Regions from separate parts of the Fulvimarina fulva genome, predicted to be linked through region 2. Evidence: riboswitches for the same ligand, from Rfam matches in the RefSeq annotation. Region 2 holds a riboswitch; the other holds the start of a gene.
What was found. Region 2 has a riboswitch for thiamine pyrophosphate ahead of thiC (phosphomethylpyrimidine synthase ThiC). Riboswitches for the same ligand answer to the same signal wherever they lie in the genome.
Positions count from the first base shown of each region.

Region 1: another riboswitch for thiamine pyrophosphate. It lies ahead of thiB (thiamine ABC transporter substrate binding subunit); the one in region 2 lies ahead of thiC (phosphomethylpyrimidine synthase ThiC).

Region 1 covers NZ_JBDJAC010000002.1:347,040-358,102, forward strand. Annotated here, with positions in the region: gene ABDX79_RS05165 (S49 family peptidase) at 1-366, opposite strand, end outside; gene ABDX79_RS05170 (universal stress protein) at 882-1,319, shown strand; gene ABDX79_RS05175 (alanine/glycine:cation symporter family protein) at 1,333-2,925, shown strand; gene ABDX79_RS05180 (hypothetical protein) at 3,100-3,606, shown strand; gene ABDX79_RS05185 (hypothetical protein) at 3,914-4,162, opposite strand; gene ABDX79_RS05190 (hypothetical protein) at 4,705-4,902, opposite strand; tRNA gene ABDX79_RS05195 (tRNA-Arg) at 5,079-5,155, opposite strand; gene ABDX79_RS05200 (thiamine diphosphokinase) at 5,451-6,092, opposite strand; TPP riboswitch at 6,229-6,337, shown strand; gene thiB (thiamine ABC transporter substrate binding subunit) at 6,396-7,424, shown strand; gene thiP (thiamine/thiamine pyrophosphate ABC transporter permease) at 7,435-9,072, shown strand; gene ABDX79_RS05215 (thiamine ABC transporter ATP-binding protein) at 9,069-9,824, shown strand; gene ABDX79_RS05220 (M48 family metalloprotease) at 10,136-11,063, shown strand, end outside.
Region 2 covers NZ_JBDJAC010000007.1:206,949-218,011, reverse strand. Annotated here, with positions in the region: gene ABDX79_RS11970 (thiamine phosphate synthase) at 1-365, opposite strand, end outside; gene ABDX79_RS11965 (thiazole synthase) at 365-1,135, opposite strand; gene thiS (sulfur carrier protein ThiS) at 1,140-1,337, opposite strand; gene ABDX79_RS11955 (FAD-dependent oxidoreductase) at 1,334-2,314, opposite strand; gene thiC (phosphomethylpyrimidine synthase ThiC) at 2,319-4,142, opposite strand; TPP riboswitch at 4,243-4,357, opposite strand; gene ABDX79_RS11945 (Lrp/AsnC family transcriptional regulator) at 4,427-4,882, opposite strand; gene ABDX79_RS11940 (LysE family translocator) at 4,984-5,583, shown strand; gene ABDX79_RS11935 (MaoC family dehydratase) at 5,732-6,202, shown strand; gene ABDX79_RS11930 (MaoC family dehydratase) at 6,199-6,672, shown strand; gene bluB (5,6-dimethylbenzimidazole synthase) at 6,739-7,380, opposite strand; gene ABDX79_RS11920 (adenine phosphoribosyltransferase) at 7,389-7,919, opposite strand; gene ABDX79_RS11915 (antibiotic biosynthesis monooxygenase family protein) at 7,978-8,298, opposite strand; gene ABDX79_RS11910 (cytochrome c1) at 8,395-9,327, opposite strand; gene ABDX79_RS11905 (cytochrome b) at 9,352-10,656, opposite strand; gene petA (ubiquinol-cytochrome c reductase iron-sulfur subunit) at 10,683-11,063, opposite strand, start outside.

The DNA of each region.
Region 1 (11,063 bases), on a different contig from region 2:
GGAGGACGGATCGGCGGTGATGTCGTCGCCGGCACAGGCGATCATGTAGCCGCCCGAGGCCGCGACGTCCTCGACGAAGACCAGAACTTTCTTCTTCTTCTCGTCCGCAAGGTCCCGGATACGCTGATAGATCAGGCGCGACTGGACCGGCGAGCCGCCCGGCGAATTGACGATCACGGCCACGGCCGGCGCACCCTTTTGCCCGAACGCCTTCTCCAGCATCGGCGCGACACCCGCGAGCGACAGGGACTGCCGGCCGATCCCGCCGCCCGAAGCCATGATGGCACCCGAAAGGCGCACGGTCGGGATCTCGATCTTCTCCTTGCGGAAACGTTTCGGGACGAATTTCTTCAACAGGTTGGCCACGGTCGTTCACTTTGCTTGAGGTTTGTGCGCTGCAGCGCATGTATGCCCCGCCAAGCCATTCGCAAAGGGCGACGGACAGCGCGCGCCATCGATTCGCGTTCATCACCGCTTTAACCCTGGGCATCGCTGATGCAGCGTCGGGTTTCATCAGCGCGATGAATGAATTCATCAAAAAAATTGGTCATTATGACTGAAAATGTCGTTAGCTGGCTTGACCCGCTTGGATTTTGAGCATCCAATCCGTGTGACGAAAATATGACCGAAAAGAGATACCCACTCTTTTCCAGGTCGATCCAGCGGATGGGCACCGCAACAGGAATAATGACGCAAAATAAAGGCCGCAGGAGATCATCGGACCTTCGCAAGAGAAATACGACAACTTTCAGAAACGCAGGAGAAACGCTTCCAATACTCGGGCAAGTGAAACCTGACGCTCATTCACACGGACAATCCGGCACCTTCATCATGACCGCCGGAGAGCAGACGTGTAGTTTTACCTTTCGAAAGGAGCTCTCTTGACGACGACACTGGTAATCGGAATCGACGGCAGCGCCGCAAGCAAGAGAGCCTTGGCCCACGGCCAGCGGCTCTCCAAGCTCATCGGGGACTGCACACTCTTGCTGGTCTACGTGATCGAATGGTCGCCCTACACGTTCCAGAGCGCCGAAGAGAACGAGCAGCGCCACAGACGGCGCGAGGAAGAGATCGACGTCGCGAAATCACGGGTGCTCGACCCGATGATGAAACAGGTCGTCGCCGACGGGTTCAAGGCCGAATGCAGGGTGCGGCACGGTGATGCCGCCGAGATCCTCAACTCCATCGCGGTCGAAAACCACGCCGAGCAGATCATCGTCGCACGCGGCTCCGAAGGCGGGTTCGCCTCGCGCTTCTTCGGCACCGTCTCCGTCAAGCTCGCGACCTCAGCCAGCGTGCCCGTGACTATCGTCTCTTAAGGAATTGTCCACCATGACACGACGGCTCGTGACACCTCTCACCGTGCTCTTTCTACTCGCATCCAGCGCTGCCGCCCTTGCCCAGGAGGCGGCTGAAGGCGGCGGCATCGATGCCGTGGTCAACAACGTCTTCAGCGTTGCGACCGGCTGGTTCGTCAGCTTCATCTTCTCGGACCTGCCCGGAACGGGCTTTCCCTGGATCGTGCTCTGGCTGGTCGTCGGTGCGACGATCTTTACGGTCTATTTCGGCTTCATTCAGTTCCGCGCGTTCAAGCACGCGATCCTTCTGGTGAAGGGAGACTATTCCGATCCGAACGATTCCGGTGAGGTGAGCCATTTCCAGGCCCTCGCCACCGCGCTCTCGGGCACGGTTGGCCTCGGCAATATCGCCGGTGTCGCCGTTGCCATCGGCATCGGCGGTCCGGGCGCGACCTTCTGGATGATCCTTGCCGGCCTGATGGGCATGGCGTCGAAATTCACCGAGTGCACACTTGGCGTCAAATACCGCAACGAGTACGCCGACGGCTCCGTTTCAGGCGGCCCCATGTACTACATGGAAAAGGGCTTTAAGGAACGCGGGATCCCCGGCGGCAAGTTCATGGCCGTCCTGTTCGCCATCTTCTGCATCCTCGGCTCGTTCGGCGGCGGCAACATGTTCCAGGCCAACCAAGCCCACGCCCAGCTGGCCAATATCTTCGGCGATTATCCCGGCTGGATCACCGGCGTCATCTTCGCCATGATCGTCTTCGCGGTCATCGTCGGCGGCATCAAGTCGATTGCCCGTGTCACGGAAAAGGTCGTGCCGTTCATGGGCGTTCTCTACGTGGTCTCGGCACTGGTCATCATCATCGCCAATTTCGATCAGATCGGCATTGCTTTCGTCCGCATCTTCGAGGGCGCCTTCACGGGACTTGGCGTTGCCGGCGGGTTCGTCGGCGCTCTCATCCAGGGCTTCCGCCGCGCGGCCTTCTCGAACGAAGCGGGCGTCGGCTCTGCTGCGATCGCCCACTCGGCCGTGAAGACGAAGGAGCCGATCACCGAGGGCTGCGTCTCGCTGCTCGAACCGTTCATCGATACGGTCGTCATCTGCACGATGACCGCCCTCGTGATCATCATTTCCGACCAGCTGATCACCGATCCAAACGGGATGTTCCTCCTGAACGAGGACGGGACGACCATCCGGACGGTCGGCGACGTCTCGGGCGTTGCGCTTACCTCGGCGGCCTTCGCGACGGCGTTCTCCTGGTTCCCCGTCGTGCTCGCGGTGGCGGTCATCCTCTTCGCCTTCTCGACCATGCTGTCCTGGTCCTATTACGGCCTCAAGGCCTGGACCTACCTCTTCGGCGAGGGCAAGGCGAAGGAGATTACGTTCAAGGTGATCTTCTGCCTCTTCGTCATCATCGGTGCGGCGGCAAGCCTCGGGCCCGTGATCGATTTCTCCGACGCGGCGATCTTCGCCATGGCAGTCGTCAACATCGCCGCGCTCTACGTGCTGATGCCCATCGTCAAGAGGGAACTCAATTCCTACTGGTCGCGGCTTAAGTCGGGCGAGATCAAGAAATTCCCGAGCACCAATCCTTTCGGGACGCAGCCGACCGGGGACTAAAATTCCAAAGGCGCGGCGGGCACTCTCGCCGCGCTGGTTTCGCATGAAAAAGAATGATTATCGGGATGGCCGGGCAGGATGGCGTTTCACGACTTCAAACTGCCCGACCACCCCGATGTTTTGACAGGCAGCCCGCGCTGCCCATGCCGCGAGACGAACGGCTAAGAACCGAACATGCTCGCCGAGGCTTCAGGATGGCCAGAGGGCGACGTTTCGGCCGTCAGCGTCGGGAAGGTTTTCGGCAAGACCGAACGGCTCGACAATGCCGCCCTCGCCGCGCTGCGCGATCATGCCGGACAGTGGCAGGGCAAGAGCTTTCAGGTCTGGCGCGAAACCGGCGAGGCGTTCGACGCATACCAGACCGGCGACAACCAACCCAGGCATCGGCAGATCGTGAATTTCAGGGTGCGGCCGGCGTTTGATTCGCTATCGGTCTACACGACGCTGGCGCGATATTGCGCTTGCGTCCTCCTCCTGCACGGCTTCAGCTATTCGGAAGTCGCGGCGCTGCTGAAGCGCTACAACCTCGCCACGGTGAACCGTGCGAAGGTGGCCGGCATCATAAACCGTCTTGGCATCCGGTGCGGCAAGCGGGAGGAACGCCAGATGCAGCTTAATATTCTGGCAGTCGACCGGCGCGACGGGGGCATCCTCGCCGCGCACGTGTTCGCGGCAGTTTAATCAGCCCGCTTCAGGCCATGCTCAAAGAGCTTGGCAAGGACGTCCAAATCCGCTTCTCATGAGCCGTTGCACTGCACGATGGAATCCACCGGTGGACGGCATCCTGATCATGGCGAAGGGGGATTGTGAGCTGCGGCACGAAGGAAACGCGCTGGCGGCGCTCGTCGAGGCCAAAAAGCGCAAGCTGGACGAAGTTCGATAGCTTTCGCATCTGTCCATCGTTGACAGTTAGGTCATGGCGGCGCTCCGACCTTGCCGGGTCGGGGCGCTTTCCGCTGAATTGATCTTACTCATCTGGGGAAATTCCTCAGATGTCTTTCATGACGTGCGCGCGTCGGGGGCGATCCGCCGCCTCCTCCCTCATTTGAGCCACCAGACGGCCCATGGATGTAATTTCGAGCATACCGCCACAATCTGCCCAAGCCGCAAGCCTCTTTCCTACCAAGAGGGTTGATGTTGGGTTCAGCCAAGAAACTTGACCGCCATTCTCGTTCAAATTCCGTAAAAGCGAGTCTTCTGATTCTGACATAGCGAAACTTGGATTAGTCGTTTTCATAATAATTTCTCCGGCTTGAATTGAATTATTTAGAATGAACGCGATCTACATATGAAATGATTGTCGTATCTGGAATTTTCAATACCGAAATGTCTGGGTGATCAAGTTAATTACCGAATGTTTTCTCAATGAAAAATGAAAGAATTTCATGCTAAAAGAAAAAAGCCAAGTTTATCAAGATAGAGCCGATCAGGCAAACGAAGAGCTTAAACCGCCTCTCCTCATGTCCGTAAAAAAGAAACTTTTACGGTCAAGAGATGCGTGGCAAACTTTAGCCAATCAAGAACTAGAGCTTGAAGCCGAACGAGATGAGACCACGAAGCTCAAGAGATATAGGCGGCTGGTTCGCCAGCATCATTCCGAGATAACCGTTTTCTCGTGTTTGCCGCCCCGAGCCAAGTCAGCGAACGAATGCGACCACTCTTGAGGCCGGAAATAACGCTTCTTGTCATAGCGTTTTTCGGAATCGCGATAGCGTTCTTAAGCTTCCTTGTGCTCTTTGCTCCGTTCGCCAGTTAGGCTTTCACTGTCGCAAGTTTCGCTTATTGCGGCGGGTGCTTCGCAATGATCCTGGCACCATGGCGAAAGACAAGTCGGGAATCCGGCTCGTCGGCGATGACCGCGACCCACATGCGGCGCGCCCATCGCAATTCCCTGATCTCCGCTATCAGCCTATCCTTTAGATCGCCGGGCTCCACCTCCCGCTTAATCCGAAACATATGCTGGATCTTCTCGACCATATTGTTCCCTTTCTGTTCCCAGGAAAAGGAGAGCGGATACCATGATCCGGAAAGAGGCTCACGCGCTTGTGAGAATTCGGGGCTGTGCCGTAGCCTAAAGGGAAGCTTTCGTTACCCGCCTCGTTACCCTAATAGCCTGTGAGCCGGAGATGCGCATCGCTAAGCAATTGATTTATTGGTGATCCCGACAGGATTCGAACCTGTGACCCTCAGATTAGGAATCTGATGCTCTATCCTGCTGAGCTACGGGACCACGCCGGGGAGCTTATAGAATAAAGCGCGGCGGTGCGAAACCTGTTCCGTGAAGCTTTTCGCAAGAGGTATCCCGACTGATACCGTATCCGGCGAATGAGGCCGGGGGACGGTATCGGAGCCCGAAGCGGCGCTGACACGATTTCAAACCGTTATCGGGAAGCGATCAAGCTTACTTCGTATGATTTGCGCGGCGCCAGTCTGGTGAATGCCCTCCTGAAACGAGACCTGCAGCTGACTGTGCGGCCGAACCGATGGCTGGGTTCAAGCTTTGTGCCAAAGCCGCGTATCGAGCCTCAATGGGCCGAAGGATCGGCCTGGGCCAATAAAAGGGCTCGCCCCGTTCCGATGACGACCGAAATGGGCCCTGTCGCCTCGTTGGACTGGGTGAGGATCGAGGTGAACGGCACGCTGACATCGTTAAGCGGATAGACGGCACCGGTTATCGTCAGGCCGGAGATGTCGGAGAATTTCAGGATCGAAAACTGGGTTCCGGGCGGGAGATCAACATCCCGACGCTTGCCCGGAGTGAGGGGCCAGCCGCGTTCGCGGCCGTCGTCGAGCTCGATCGCGATCCCCTCACCGACATAACGCATGGCAAGGACGAGATTGGAAAACGCGTGGTCGCTGCGCGTCCCGCCGAGCGCACCGGCAATGACGAGGCGGGTTGCGCCGCGCTCGATCGCGGCTTCGATCGCCAGCTCGCCGTCCGTCTTGTCCTTGCCGGTCGGAAAGGAGCGCGTCTCGATCGCGCTGGTCTCCCGAAGCGAGGTCTCGGCCGAATCGAAGTCGCCAAGCCAGAGTTCCGGCTTGAGCCCCAGCGCGCGGGCATGGGCGATCCCAGCATCGGCGGCGATGATGCGGCAGGCCGAAAGGCGCGCCTTGAGATGATCTGTCGGCGCGATATCGCCGGCGAGGAGAACTGCGAATTCGGTCATCGGCGAGAGAATGGTGCAGACGCAGCTTCGGCCAAGCCATCGGCGTGCAAAAGGGATCGGACGAAAGGAGCCGTCCGCGTTGCGCGCCTGATCAGGAATCGCTTTCTTTCCAGCCGAAACGCTTTAATCTTTCAGCCAAGCTCACACGGGGTGCCGCGTATCCGACGCAGGCTGAGAGGCTGAAAGCCGACCCGTCGAACCTGATCCGGGTCATGCCGGCGGAGGGAATGAGGGCGCCGGCTTCGATCACTCGCGGCCTCGGCTCGCCGGCTTTCCTTCGAAACAACCTGAAGGGAGGCCCTGTTGGCCCAGTCGAAATTCCGTCCGCTCCTCACCGGTGCGATCGCCATGGCCGTTGCGGGCGTACATACCGGTGCCGCCCATGCGCAGGACCGCGAGAAACCGGTCCTGACCGTCTACACCTATGAAAGCTTCGTGCCGGACTGGGGTCCGGGCCCCAAGATCGAAGCGGCCTTCGAGGCGCAATGCGATTGCGACCTCCAGTTCGTGGGCCTTGCCGATGGCGTTGCAATCCTCAACCGGCTGAAGCTCGAAGGCGCATCCTCGCCGGCCGATGCCGTTATCGGCCTGACGACCGATCTCGTGCCCGAGGCAAAGGCGACCGGTCTTTTCGCGCCAAGTGGGGTCGATCTCTCGCCCCTCTCCCTCCCGGTCGAATACGACGACGATACGTTCGTGCCCTTCGACTATTCCTATCTCGCCGTCATGGTGGATACGGAAGCCGCCGAGGATTGGCCGAAGAGCCTCGATGCGCTCGTCACCGGCGATCCCAAGCAGAAGATCGCGATCGAGGATCCCCGCACCTCGACGCCGGGCCTTGGCTTCCTCCTCTGGATGAAGGCGGTTTACGGCGATGATGCGAAAGCGAAGTGGGAGGAGCTCTCGAACCGTATTCTGACGGTGACGCCCGGCTGGTCGGAAGCCTATGGGCTTTTCACTTCCGGCGAGGCGCCCCTCGTCGTCAGCTATTCCACCTCGCCCGCCTATCACATGATCGAGGAGGACACCGAACGGTATCAGGCGGCCGATTTCTCCGAAGGTCTCTACCTGCAGATCGAGGTGGCCGGCATGCTGAAAAGCGCCAAACAGCCGGAGCTTGCACGCGAATTTCTCGATTTCATCCTCACCTCGGATTTCCAGTCGGTGATCCCCACCGGAAACTGGGCCTATCCGGTGATCGAAGGCATCGAGCTGCCGGAGGCCTTCGGCAAGCTGATCCAGGTCGAAAACCCGATCTACATCGATCCTGAAACCGTTGCCGAGAATCGCCAGGCCTGGACGCAGGAATGGCTGGAAGCACTCGGACGCTGATCGCCCAATCTTGCACGTCACAACCATCATGCAGCGGGACAGGGCGATCCGGCTGAGCATAGGGGTGGCTGCCGCGCTGCTCCTTACCGGCTTTCTGGCCGGCGGCTTCCTCCTGCTTGCCGCAGGCACCGATGCCGAGCTTCCGTTTCTCGCGATCCTCACCGATCCCTATCTGCGCGGCGTCACCCTGTTCACGCTGGAACAGGCCGCGTTGTCGACGCTCCTTTCGGTTCTCGGCGCCATTCCCCTGGCAAGCGCCCTCCACCGATCGCGCTTTCCGGGAAGAAGCGTGGTGCTGCGCATCTTCCTTCTGCCCCAAGCGCTTCCCGTTCTGGTCGGCGCGCTGGCGATCATCACCGTCTGGGGACGCAATGGCGTCGTCGCGGATATCGGCGCGTTCCTCGGCCTGCCGCGCTTTTCGATCTACGGCCTTTCGGGCATTCTCGTCGCGCATGTGTTCTTCAACATGCCGCTCGCGGCCCGACTTATGATCGCCGCGCTCGACGACGTTCCGAAGGAAAGCTGGAAGCTTGCCGGCCAATTGTCCTTCTCGCCCATGACGACGTTCCGACTGGTCGAATGGCCGGCGATCCGCACCGTGTTGCCGGCGGCGGCAAGCCTCATCTTCATGCTCTGCGCGACGAGCTTCACCATCGTTCTCATCCTCGGCGGCGGCCCTGGCGCAACGACGCTGGAAGTCGCGATCTACCAGACGCTGCGATACGACTTCGAACCGGGCCGGGCCGTCGCGCTGTCGCTGCTACAGATCGGCCTGACGGCGATCATCCTCACCATCGCGAACCGGCTTGGCGGCTCGGATGCCGGCCAGTTCGGGCTTGGCGGACGGGCAACCCGCTGGGACCGGGCAGGCCCACTTCTCAGGAGTTACGACGCGCTGATCCTTGGTCTCGGGCTCTTCTTCGTGCTCTCGCCCTTTCTCGCCATCGTCCTTGCCGGCATCACGGCCGATCTCGCGCGGCTTCTGACGGAAGCAGCGGTCTTGGACGCGCTTTTCACCAGCCTCTGGGTCGCGTTCACCTCGGGCGTCCTTGCGCTTTTCGTGTCTGTCCTGATCCTCCTTGGCGTCGAAGCCCTTGCGAGCGCCGAGAGGCGGATGATGCTCGCGACACCCCTTCCCCGCCGCGCGCTGGAGATTGCCGCAAGCCTCGTTCTCGTCGTCCCGCCGGTCGTCGTCGGGGCCGGCTGGTTCCTTGGCCTGCGTGAAGTGACGAGCGTCTTTTCGGCGGCGCCCTATATCGTGGTTCTCACGAATATGGCGATGGCGGTGCCCTTCGCGGTCCGCATTCTCGGGCCCGGCTTCGCGGCCGCCCATCGGCGCGATGAAAAGCTCGCCGACAGCCTCGGCATGACCGGGTTTCGCCGCTTTTTCCTTCTCGACTATCCGGCGCTGAAGCGTCCCGCGGGTCTTGCCTTCGCGCTCGCCATCGCGATTTCTCTTGGCGATCTCGGCGCGATCGCCCTGTTCGGCAATCGCGAATTCACGACGCTTCCCTATCTGCTCTATCAGCGCATGGGCAGCTATCGAACCGACGACGCGGCCGGTCTCGCCCTCATATTGGGCGTGGTCTGCCTCGCCCTGATCTGGTTCGCCGAACGCACAAGCGCAGATGAGGCGAAAGCGACATGAGCCACTATCAGCCTGCCCTTCGCCTCGACAGTGCTGTCTTTGCGCGCAACGACTGGTCCGTCACGCTCGATCTGGAACTCGAACCGGGGGAATGGCTGGCGCTGATCGGCCCCAGCGGCGCCGGCAAATCCACCCTGATGGATATGGTCGCCGGGTTCCTGCCGCTCACCAGCGGCTCTCTGTCGATCGCCGGTGAAGACGTGACAGGCCGGGGACCGTCGGAGCGCCCGCTCTCGATCGTCTTTCAGGACAACAATCTCTTCCCGCACCTGACCGTCTTCAAGAATGTCGCTCTCGGTATCGCTCCGAATCGCCGACTGACCCAAGAGGAGCGTACGCATATCGAGGAAGGCCTCGAAACCGTCGGCCTTGAAGGCAAGGGCGGGCGTAAACCACATGAACTGTCCGGCGGGGAGCGCCAGCGCGCGGCGCTTGCCCGAGCTTTCCTGCGCCGCCAGCCGCTGCTTTGTCTCGACGAGCCCTTCGCCTCGCTCGGTCCCGCGCTTCGCCGGGAGATGATGACGACCCTGCGTCAGCTTCGCGGCCAGTTCACCGATACACCGCTGACGATCCTGATGGTGACCCATCACCCCGAAGACGCCAGCAGCTATGCCGATCGTGTCGCTTTTCTCGATGCCGGACGAATCGCCCATATCGGCCCGGTCGAGGCCATGCTGGGTTCCGATGCCCCGGAGGCCGTGCGCCGCTATCTCGGGTCACAAGACCATTCAAGCCGTGTTGACGTGACATGACCTGGCATCGCGCAAGCGCTTGTCTGCGCTGCGAAACGCTTTTCGGGCGAGACAAACGCCCCATTGCAACCTCAATCTCGACCTAGAACGAAGACTGCCGCATCGTGGGGACGATGCCGGTTGAGGAACGTCCTGTTGCGCGTTCACTCTATCGGGGGGCTGACACAAACGCTTAAAGGGCATTGTTGGCTCGAACCGATACGAGCAGCGGCAAACCGCCGCGTTACGGCAAGAGATTGAGGCGAATTTCGAAGCGCATGTTTGCAAAAGCGTCCAACGCTGGTGGCTCGATTCTGCGTCGGCTGGGTCTTATGGCGTCAGCCACGCTTCTGCTCGGGACCGCCTCCTGCACGACCCTTGAAGACGGGCTCGGCCTGACCAGCAGCGATCTCAAGACCGGCTATGCCGCATCGCGCTCGCCGGTCACCTTCGAGACCGCGCAGGCCAAGGACCCCCAGTCCAGCATCGGCCGCTCGCAGCACCCGAAGATCCTCGCGGCCTATGGCGGGGCCTATTCCGATCCGAAGGTGGAGCGGATGCTGGCCGGCGTCGTCGGCAAGCTGCAGGCCACGAGCGATGATGCCGATCGCGCCTACAACATCACCGTTCTCAATTCCCCCAATGTGAATGCCTTCGCGCTGCCGGGCGGCTATGTCTACATCACGCGCGGACTTCTGGCGCTCGCCAATGATTCCGCCGAAGTCGCGGCTGTGATCGGCCATGAGATGGCTCACGTCTCGGCCAATCACGGCATCGAGCGCCAGCAGCGCGAGCGCGAAGCCGAAATCGCAAGCCGCGTCGTCTCGGAAGTTCTCGCGAGCGATCAGGCGGGCCGCATGGCCCTTGCCCGCAACAAGCTCAGCGTTGCGCAGTTCTCCCGCCAGCAGGAGCTTCAGGCCGACGATCTCGGCATCAAGCACGTCGCGCGCGCGGGATACGACCCCTATGCCGCGAGCCGCTTCCTTTCGGCGATGGACGCCTATACGAACTTCCGCAATGCGTTCCAGGTGGAAAATCCGAGCCTCGACTTCCTGGCCTCGCACCCATCCGCACCCCAGCGCATCAGTCTCGCCCGGCGCCATGCGGCCGAGCAAGGCCCGGTCGGCACCGGCACGACAGATCGCGACCGCTACCTCGCCGGCATCGACGGCATTCTGTTCGGCGACTCGGCCTCGGAAGGCTATGTTCGCGGACGCAGCTTCTATCATCCGGGCCTCGGCATCGCCTTCGACGTGCCGC
Region 2 (11,063 bases):
ATCGGACCGAGCGCAACATAATCGGGATCGACGGCGAGCGCCGCCGAAAGTTCGGTCTCGTCGTGGGTCGACACGCCGAGCTTGAGACCCGCCTGCCGGATGGCTGCAACATCCGCCTCGGCAAGGTCCTCCTGCCCGAGATGGATGAAGTCGCAGCCTTCCTCGATCGCGAGTTCCCAATAGTCGTTGACGATCAGCTGGCATCCATGCGCCTCGCAGGTCACCCTGGAGCGCCGGATATGATCGCGCAGGACAGCGTCCGACTGGTCCTTCATACGCAGTTGCACCAGTCTGACGCCCAGCGGAACCAGCCGGTCAATCCAGTCTGCGCTGTCGACGATGAGATAGAATGGATCAAGGCGCATCAGGCAAAACTCGCAAGACCGAGAACGGGTGTCGATGGTTCGGCCATATCCCTCGGCTGAAGGGGATCGGCCTCGAAGGCAAGACGTCCCGCCTCGACCGAGAGACGGAACGCGCGAGCCATGGCGACCGGATCGCCCGCCAGCGCGACGGCCGAGGACAGCAGCACGCCGTCATAGCCAAGCTCCATCGCCTGAGCCGCATGGGAGGGGACGCCGATCCCCGCATCGACGAGAAGCGTCACCTCGGGGAACCGCGCCCGCATGGCACGAAGGCCGTAGACGTTATTGAGCCCCCGTGCCGTGCCGATGGGCGAGCCCCAGGGCATCAGCACCCGGCAGCCGGCTTCGACCAGACGATCGGCGGCGACCAGATCCTCCGTCGTATAGGCGAGAACCTGAAAGCCATCTTCGCTCAGGATGCGCGTCGCTTCCACGAGACCGAAGAGATCGGGCTGAAGCGTATCGGCATCGCCGATGACTTCGAGCTTGATCCAGTTCGTGCCAAAGACTTCGCGCGCCATCTGCGCCGTCGTCACCGCTTCGCGCACCGAATGACATCCTGCCGTGTTGGGAAGAACGCGCATTCCGGTTTCCCGAATCAGATCCCAGAACGCCTGCCCTGCCCGCTCGCTCGCAGATTCCCGCCGAAGCGAAACCGTGACGATCTCGGCGCCCGAGGCTATAATCGACCGCTTCAGGATTTCCGGCGAGGGATAGCGCGCCGTGCCGAGCATCAGCCGGCTGGAAAAGGTCTCTCCGTAGATGTCCATGCTGTCAGCCTCCCTTCATGGGAGCGATGATCTCGATGCGATCATCCTCCGAGATCGGGGTTTCGGCGCGCATCGGCGCGGGTACGAATTCGTTGTTGATTGCCGTTGCCACCACCGCATTTTCATAACCAAGCTCTTCGAGTGCCCGGTCGAGCGTTTCGGCATGGATCTCGACCGGTTCGCCGTTGAGAACAATTTTCATGCTGCGTTCTTCTTCCGATCAAAAGCACCGAAGATAATGTCCGCAGCCTTCCCAGCGCAGTCCGGCGCGAGCAGAAAGCCGTGGCGATGAAGGCCGTTGATCGAGACGATGCGGCCAGATCGCGTGACCCGAGGCAGGTTGTCAGGAAATGACGGCCGCAGTCCGGCACCCATCTCCTCGACTTCCGCCTCGGCGAAGGCCGGATGGATCGCATAGGCGGCGTTCATCAGCTCCACCGCCGAGCGCAGCGTCACGCCCCCCGTGGAGCCGCTTTCGATCATCGTGGCGCCGACCATGAAACGGCCAACCCCGCGCGGAACGACATAGACCGGCATGCGCGGGTGAAGCAGGCGAACAGGACGCGAGAGCGTGACTTCGCCCGTGCGCAGGATGAGCATCTCGCCGCGAACCGGGCGAAGTTCTCTGTTCTCGGATGCGATGCCGCGACAGTCGACGACCATATCGCTATCGATATCCGCCGGGTCGGCTTTGGAGCCGAAGCGGATCACCCCGCCAAGGTCTCGCAGACGCTCCAGAAGAGATTGAAGCGCCGCGCGCGGATTAAGAAAGGCCTCTTCCTCATAGTGAAGCCCCTTGCGGAACCGACCCGCAAGAACCGGCTCCAGCACTTCTATCTCTTCAGCAATCACCGATTTTCCATGATCGCCGATCCGGCGCGCGAAGCGGGCCAACTCGCCCGCATCACGAGCGGGCGCAACGACCAGAGTGCCGGTCCGCCGGACATCCGGCACACGCTCGGACCACCAGTCGGTTGCGGCAAGGCCCGGCTCCAAGATGGCGCGGTCGGCACTCTCCGTCTCGCACCAAGGCGCAAGCATGCCGCCCGCAAGCCAGGACGCAGCCTGCGCCCCGAGACCCTCGGCCTGTTCATGGAGGGTCACCGAGGCGCCTCTTTCGGCAAGGGTCACGGCGGCGGTGAGCCCCGCGACGCCGGCTCCGATGACAGAGATCTGCATGAGTCTACTCCGCAGGTTCCGCGTTGGCCGCCACTTCGTCAGCCGGCATATAAAGGTCGCCGCCCGCGCGATATTTCTGCGCCATCTTCTCCATCCCCTCCTTCTGGGCCTCGGAGCGGATGTCGTGGGAAATTCGCATGGAGCAGAATTTAGGGCCGCACATGGAGCAGAAATGCGCCGTCTTGTGCGCTTCCTTCGGCAGCGTCTCGTCGTGATAGAGCCGCGCCGTATCCGGATCGAGCGACAGGTTGAACTGGTCTTCCCAGCGGAACTCGAAACGGGCCCGCGAGAGCGCGTCGTCTCGCACCTGCGCAGCCGGATGGCCTTTCGCAAGATCCGAGGCATGGGCCGCGATCTTGTAGGTGATGACGCCGGTCTTCACGTCATCGCGGTCGGGCAGGCCGAGATGCTCCTTCGGCGTGACGTAGCAGAGCATCGCCGTACCGAACCAGCCGATCATCGCCGCGCCGATGCCCGATGTAATGTGGTCGTAGCCCGGCGCGATATCCGTGACGAGGGGCCCAAGCGTGTAGAACGGCGCATCGCCGCACAGCTTCTGCTGCTTCTCGACGTTCACCTTGATCTTGTGCATCGGCACATGGCCGGGTCCCTCGATCATCACCTGGCATTCTTTTGCTCTCGCGATCTTGGTCAGTTCGCCAAGGGTTTCGAGTTCCGCGAACTGGGCGCGATCGTTGGCGTCCGCAATGGAGCCGGGGCGCAATCCATCCCCGAGCGAGAACGAGACGTCGTAGGCCCGGCAAATATCGCAGATCTCGTCGAAATGTTCGTAGAGGAACGATTCGCGGTGATGATGCAGGCACCACTTCGCCATGATCGAGCCACCGCGCGAGACGATGCCCGTGACGCGGTCGACGGTGAGCGGAATATGGTGCAGCCGCACACCCGCATGGATGGTGAAGTAGTCGACGCCCTGCTCTGCCTGTTCTATCAGCGTGTCGCGATAAACCTCCCAGGTGAGATTTTCGGCAATGCCCTCAACCTTTTCCAGAGCCTGATAGATCGGCACGGTTCCGATCGGGACAGGCGCATTGCGGATGATCCAGTCGCGGATGTTGTGGATGTTCCGGCCCGTCGACAGGTCCATCACGGTGTCGGCGCCCCAGCGGATCGCCCACACCATCTTCTCCACCTCTTCGGCCATCGAGGAGGTGACGGCCGAGTTGCCGATATTGGCATTGATCTTGGTGAGGAAGTTCCGGCCGATCGCCATCGGCTCCAGTTCCGGATGGTTGATGTTCGCCGGAATGATCGCCCGACCGGACGCAACTTCCTCCCTCACCCACTCGGCGGTGATGAAATCCGGGATCTCAGCCTCGAACGGCTCACCATCGCGTTCGAGTGCCTCTTTCATCGAGGCCCGTCCAAGGTTTTCGCGGATCGCAACGAATTCCATCTCAGGCGTCACGATGCCGGCGCGGGCATAGGCGAGCTGGGTGACCGTCTTGCCGTCCTTTGCTCGCAGCGGTTTGTGGGCAATCGGAAAAGCCGGGGTTATCTTGTCTTCGGGCAGATTGCCGTTGTCTTCCGGCTTTAACGCCCTGCCCTCGTATTCCTCCACATCGCCGCGCGCTTTCGCCCAGTTGGTGCGATTGCGCGGCAAGCCCTTGGCGATGTCGATCTCGACATCGGGATCGGTATAGGGGCCGGAGGAATCATAGACCGTGACGGGCGGCTCGCCGGCTGTCGGATGAACGGAAATCTCGCGAAGCGGAACGGCGATCTCGGGATAGGCGGTGCCGGCCAGATAGATCTTTCGCGATGCCTGAAGCGGGCCCGCGGTCACGGTCGGTGTAATGGCATTCATCAATTGGCTCTCCTTCGTCGAAGCGTTGGAGATCCAGTGCTGTCATCGGTGATCGAAAAGCTGCCGGGACGTGCCTCGGTTTTCGAGACATGGATATGGACCCGCGGCTGTCTTCCATCCCTACGCCAGTACGAACTGGATCAGGTTCTACGGGTCGCCGCGCTCATCAATAGCGGCCTCTCAGTTCCTTGATCGGAACTCCCCTTGGACGTTTCGAGAGATATCAGCAGGTTGGCCTGGTTTCAAGCGCGCGAAATCAGGCAGTGAGCAAACCGGCATCACATTCAGGTGGCCCGCTCGTCCTTGGGCGAACCCATGACCACGTAGGAGGTGATGCTGTTCACATTGGCCTGTGTACCCAAGATTTCCGTGTGGAAGCGCTTGTAGCTCGCAAGGTCTGCGCTCTCGACGCGAAGCAGATATTCAAATGCACCGGCAACGTTGTGGCACTCCACGACATCCCGGGCTCCGGCCATGGCCCGTTCGAATCCCTCTTGTGCGGCTTTCGTATGAAGAGACAGCCCGACCGTGACATAGGCAACGAAGCCGCGCCCCATGCGCTCCGGATCGAGAACCGCGCGATAGCCCCGGATCACGCCCTGGCGCTCGAGCTCCTGCACCCGCCGCAGGCATGCCGAGGGTGAGAGGCCGACACGCTGGGCAAGATGCACGTTGCTCAGCCGGCCATCCCGTCCAAGCTCGCGCAATATTCGTTCGCTTGTGGCGTCAAGAGCCGACATTGATTGCACTCTTCGGCAGAGAGCGACCTATTATGGCGCCCAATTGCAGGTTCACGGAGCTAGAATTGCGCATCACCTTGCGAGGAGGCAAGCCGAAGATGATGACCATTTCAGTCCTTTTGGCCCTTCTCGGCTTCACGTTCGTCGCAACGGTCACGCCGGGACCGAACAATCTCATGCTGATGGCTTCAGGCGCGAATTTCGGTTTTCAGCGGACGTTGCCGCATATGATGGGTATCCTCATCGGGTTTTCGGCGATGATCTTTCTTGTCGGAATGGGGCTCATGGCGCTGTTCGATGCTGTGCCTGTCCTCCATACAGTGCTGAAGGTCGCTTCGGTCGCCTATCTTCTGTGGCTCGCCTGGAAGGTCGCCACCGCACCGCCACCGCAGAAGGCGGATGTCGAGGGTCGCCCTTTGACCTTTCTGCAGGCTGCGGCCTTTCAATGGGTCAATCCCAAAGCATGGGCCATGGGTCTGTCTGCCATCACCCTTTATGCGCCGGACCGCTCGCTTCTCTCGGTCGCGATCGTGACGGCGGCCTTCGCCATCGTCTGTTTTCCCGCGATCTCTTTATGGACATGGGTTGGCACGGTGGTCCGGCGGTGGCTGTCCAACGCGCGGCGATTGCGCGTGTTCAACGTGACGATGGCACTCTTTCTCGTCGCATCGCTCTATCCGGTGCTCGGCATCGGCGCGTGACCGGTCAACTGACGAACGCAGTGCTCAGGACGATTGACGGCCTTGCGGTATTCGGGAACTTCGAACGGGGAACCGAGCGGTTGGAGGGTCGCTTTCGCTCAGGCGTTCGCTTACAAGACCGTCGCTGACGGGATGAAACGGAAAGCCGATGTCGAAATACGTTCTGGAAGATTTTACCGATGGCCGGGTCTTCGACCTCGACCCCTATGAGGTGACGAAAGAGGAAATCATCGAATTCGCGAGCGAGTGGGACCCGCAGCCGTTCCATCTCGATGAAGAGGCCGGAAAGGCTTCGATGCTGGGTGGCCTCTCCTCTTCGGGCTGGCACCTTTGCGGAATGATGATGCGCATGATCTGCGACAGCTATCTGCTCGATTCCACCTCTCAGGGCTCCGGCGGTGTGGACTATATCGACTGGAAGACGCCGATCCGTCCGGGTGACACGCTGACCGGCACCTCCACGGTGCTTTCATCACGCCCATCGTCCAAGAAACCGCATCTCGGTCTCGTCACGATCAGGACGGAAGTCTCGAACCAGCGCGGAGAACAGGCCGCAGTCTGCGAACATGTGCTCCTGTGCCTTACGCGCAAGGGCTACGAAGAGGGAGCGGCAGCATGAGCTTCTGGGATACGATCGAAGAAGGTGCCAGCTACGAGCTCGGAAGCCATCACTTCTCGGCCCGCGAAATTCTGGATTTCGCGTCGAAATACGATCCGCAGCGATTTCACCTCGACCCCGACCTTGCGAAGAAAACCTTGTTCGGCGGGCATTGCGCCTCGGGCTGGCATACGACCGCCGCCTACATGAAGCTGAACGTCGCATGGCGCAAAGAAATGCTGACGGCCTGGCTTGCGGATGGCAACCCGATGCCGAATTTCGGCCCTTCGCCCGGCGTCAAGAACATCCGCTGGACGCGTCCCGTCTACGCCGGAGACACGATTGCCTATCTGCACCGGATCACCGAAAAACGCGTATCCAAGTCCAAGCCCGGCTGGGGCATCATCGCCTTCGGTGTCGAGGCGACGAACCAGGATGGCGTCTCCGTCATGACCTTCGATGGGGCAGCTTTCATCGCGACCAGCGAGTGATTCTTAGCGCCTGATCTTCGCTGGCCATCGAATCGGGAACCGCCCGCCGCTTTTCGGTCCGATGGGTCAGCGGCGCAGGAGCAAGCGCTCCTCGCGCCGTGCCTGCCAGCCGGCACGCTGGAGTTCCGGCACGTCGTCTTCCGTTTCCGGATAGCCGATGCACAGATAGGCAATGAGGCGCCAATCGGCCGGGACGTCGAGCGCCTCGGTCACGGCATCCGGCTCCATAATAGAAACCCAGCCGACCCCAATGCCATGCGCTCGCGCGGCGATCGCAAAGAGGGCGACGGCACCGGCCACGGAATAGTCCGGCGTCTCACGCATCGTCTGCCGACCAAGGCCGTGGCCCTGTTCCGGCTCGCGGTCGCAGAACACCGCCAAATGGATCGGCGCTTCCTCAAGCCCCTGGAGCTTCAGCCGCGCATAAAGAGCCACCCTATCCGCTTCGGTCGCGTCAAGAGCCGCCGCATTGCACCGCGCGAAGCTTTCGCGAACGCAAGCGCGCGCCTTCTCGCTCTCTACAAGAACGAGCCGCCAGGGCTGGCTGTTTCCGACCGAAGGCGCGAGATCGAAGGCACGAAGCGCGGCGTCGAAAGCATCCTCGTCCACCCGTTCGCTTCGGAAGCGCCGCACGTCTCGGCGCCAGACGAGGAGCTGTTCGAGCCTTTCGCGGAATGCGTCGTCGAATTCGGGCGGCTGGTCAGGCACCCCTTTGCTCAGTCGCCTTCGAATTCGCAGAGACAGCGCACGTCGACGCCCATCTCACGCAGCTTCTTCGATCCACCAAGATCCGGAAGATCGACGAGGAAGCACGCGCCGACGATTTCTGCACCAAGATCGCGAAGAAGTTTGACGCCGCCGACCGCCGTGCCGCCGGTCGCGATCAGATCGTCCGTCAGGAGAATACGCTCGCCCAGACGAATCGCATCGCGATGGAGTTCCATCTCGTCCTGTCCGTATTCCAGCTCGTAGGTGACCGAGATCGTTTCGCGCGGCAGCTTGCCTTTCTTGCGAATCGGAATGAAACCTGCAGTGAGCTGATGGGCAAGAGCCCCACCCAGAATGAACCCACGTGCCTCGATACCGACGACGTGACGGATCCGGCTGTCGGCATAGGGCGCGACGAGAGCGTCGACGGAGGCCCGAAACGCAGCCGGGTCGCTCAGCAGCGTGGTGATGTCGCGGAACTGGATTCCCGGTTTCGGATAGTCCGGGATCGTTCGGATCGCGGCTTTGAAGTCAATCACGCATCGGCCTCCGTCATGCGTTGTTCGCCAACGCGGTCTGTTTGCAAACGAGCATCGATCAGTCTTGCTGGCCGATGGTCTGTATCACCTCAAAACCCTCAAATTCCGGATGCCCCTGATAAAGCGGCTTGGTCGAGCCCGCACCACCATGGGACTTTCGGAAGGCTTCCGACTTCGTCCAGGCTTCGAAGGAGGAATAGTCCTTCCACACCGTATGAGACGAGTAGAGCTGATGGTCCTCACGCTTCGGCCCGCGAAGCATATGAAACTCAACGAAACCCGGAACGGACTGAAGCTGCGATTCCCGGTTGAGCCAGAGCTCCTCGAAGTCCTTTTCCGCGTTCGGCAGCACCTTGAAGCGATTCATCGCAATATACATCGGCAGGTCTCTCCCATTCTGGCGTGATAGTCTGTTCCAAATAAAAAGGGAGCCGAAGCCCCCTTTTCAAATTGCGTAGGATGATCCGATCATCGATCAGTGCGGCGTGCCTGCCCAGACACGGCGTTTCACGAGGAACATCAATACCGCGAACACGATGAGGAAGATCATCGTGACGAAACCGGTCGCCTTGCGTTCGGCAAGGTGCGGCTCGGCAGCCCACATCAGGAACGCACTCACGTCACGTGAATATTGCTCGACGGTCTGCGGCGCGCCATCGGGGTATTCGACCTGATCTTCATAGATCGGCTGGGGCATTGCCAGTGCCGGCCCCGAGATGAAGTACGGGTTGTAGTAGGTCCCGCTCATGATGTTGAGATCTGCCGGCGGCTCTTGATCGTAGCCGGTCAGAAGCGCGTGGATATAGTCCGGCCCCGCTTCACTGTACTGCGTGAAGATATCGAAAATGAAGGTCGGAAAACCACGTTCGACAGCGCGCGCCTTGGCAATCAACGAAAGATCGGGCGGAGCGGCACCGTTGTTCGCGGCGGCCGCAGCCTGCGGGTTGGGATACGGCGCCGGGAAGTAGTCCGAACCCGTCGCGGGACGTTCGAACATGTCGCCCAGATCGTCCGGTCCGTCCTCCACAGTGAATTCGGCGGCGAGCGTCGAGACCTGCTCCGCGCTATAGCCAAGGGCTTCGAGATTGCGGAACGCCACGAAGTTCATCGAATGGCAGGCCGCGCAGACCTCGCGATACACCTTGTAGCCGCGTTGGAGCTGGCCGAGATCCCAGTTGCCGAACGGACCCGCAAACGACCAGTTCATCTCTTCCGGTCGCTTCAGGGGGTAGTGCGGCGTTTCCGCATGGCCCTCTTCTGCTTCCTCGGCCGGTGCGTCGGCATTTTCAGCCGCCGCCTGCTGTTCCTCGGCAGAGTTCTCGTTCGGCCCCTGGCCGTCCTGCGCAAAGGATGCGAGCGGCGCGAACGTGATGCCGGCTGCGAGAATAACGGATAGCGTCTTTTTCATCAGTCTTTTCTCCGAAGCTTTCCGTCAGCCTTTGGTTTCCGGCGAAGCCGTCGCGCCGGCAGGCGATCCAGCTCCACCCTCGCTCTTTTGTTTGCCGAGCACCGCTTCGGTAATCGAATTCGGCAACTTCTTAGGCGTCTCGATCAAGCCGAGGACCGGCAGGATGATGAGGAAGTGCGCGAAGTAGTAGATGGTCCCGACCAGCGAAAGCCAGGTGTAAGGCGCTTCCGCAGGCTTGGCGCCGAGCCAGCCGAGCAAGAGGGCATTGGCGACGAAGATCCAGAAGAAGATCTTGTAGATCGGACGGAACGCCGTCGACTTCACGCGGCTGGTGTCGAGCCAGGGCAGGAAGAAGAGGACGATGATCGAACCGAACATCACCAGAACGCCGCCGAGCTTGGAGTCGATCGGACCGATATTGAAGGTAATCGCACGCAGCATCGCGTAGAACGGCAGGAAGTACCATTCCGGAACGATATGCGACGGCGTCTTCAGAGGGTTCGCCTCGATATAGTTATCGGGATGTCCGAGGAAATTCGGCAGGTAGAAGACGAAATACGCAAACACCGCGAGAAACACCACCATGGCCAGACCGTCCTTGACGGTCGCATGGGGCGTGAACGGGACTGTGTCCTTCGACGACTTCACTTCGACGCCGGTGGGGTTTGTCTGCCCGGTGACGTGGAGCGCCCAGACGTGGAGAACAACCACGCCGGCAATCATGAACGGCAGCAGGTAGTGCAGCGAGAAGAACCGGTTCAGGGTCGGATTTTCAACCGAGAAGCCGCCAAGAAGAAGCGTCTGGATCGGCTCGCCGATCAATGGGAACGCCGTGAAGAAGCCGGTGATGACGGTCGCACCCCAGAATGACATCTGACCCCAGGGCAGCACGTAGCCCATGAAGGCGGTTGCCATCATCAGAAGGAAGATCACGACACCGAGGATCCACAACACCTCTCGCGGGGCCTTGTAGGAACCGTAGTAAAGACCGCGAGCGATGTGCAGGTAGACCGCGACGAAGAAGAACGACGCGCCGTTGGCGTGCATGTAGCGCAACAGCCAACCCCAGTTGACGTCGCGCATGATCTTCTCGACCGATTCGAAGGCGAGAGACGACGCGGCGGCATAATGCATCGCGAGCACGATCCCGGTCAGGATCTGGATGGCGAGGAAGATCGCGAGGATTCCGCCGAACGTATAGGCGTAATTCAGATTACGCGGGACCGGATATGCCACGAACGAATCGTACATCATCCGAGGAAGCGGCAAACGGGCGTCGAGCCAGCGCATGATGCCGTTCGACGGGACGTAGGATGAATGACCACTCATTTCTTGCGCTTTTCCTTGCGTTCCGATCAGCCGATGGTGATGGTCGTGTCGTCTGAGAAAGAGAATGGCGGAATCGCCATGTTCTGGGGCGCCGGGCCGCTGCGGATACGGCCTGCCGTATCGTAGTGCGAACCGTGGCATGGACAGAAATAGCCGTCATAATTGCCTGACTGCCCAAGCGGAATGCAGCCGAGATGGGTGCACACGCCGACCATCACGAGCCAGGCTTCCTTGTCCAAAGCCGCGCGATTCTCGTCTGTAGCGGGAGCGTCGCCTGGAAGGTTCGCGTTACGCGCTATCGGATCCTTGAGCTCGGAAAGGGCCGTCGCTTTCGCTTCCTCGACTTCCTGAGCCGTGCGCTGACGGATGAAGATGGGCTTTCCGCGCCATTTTGCCGTAATCGACTG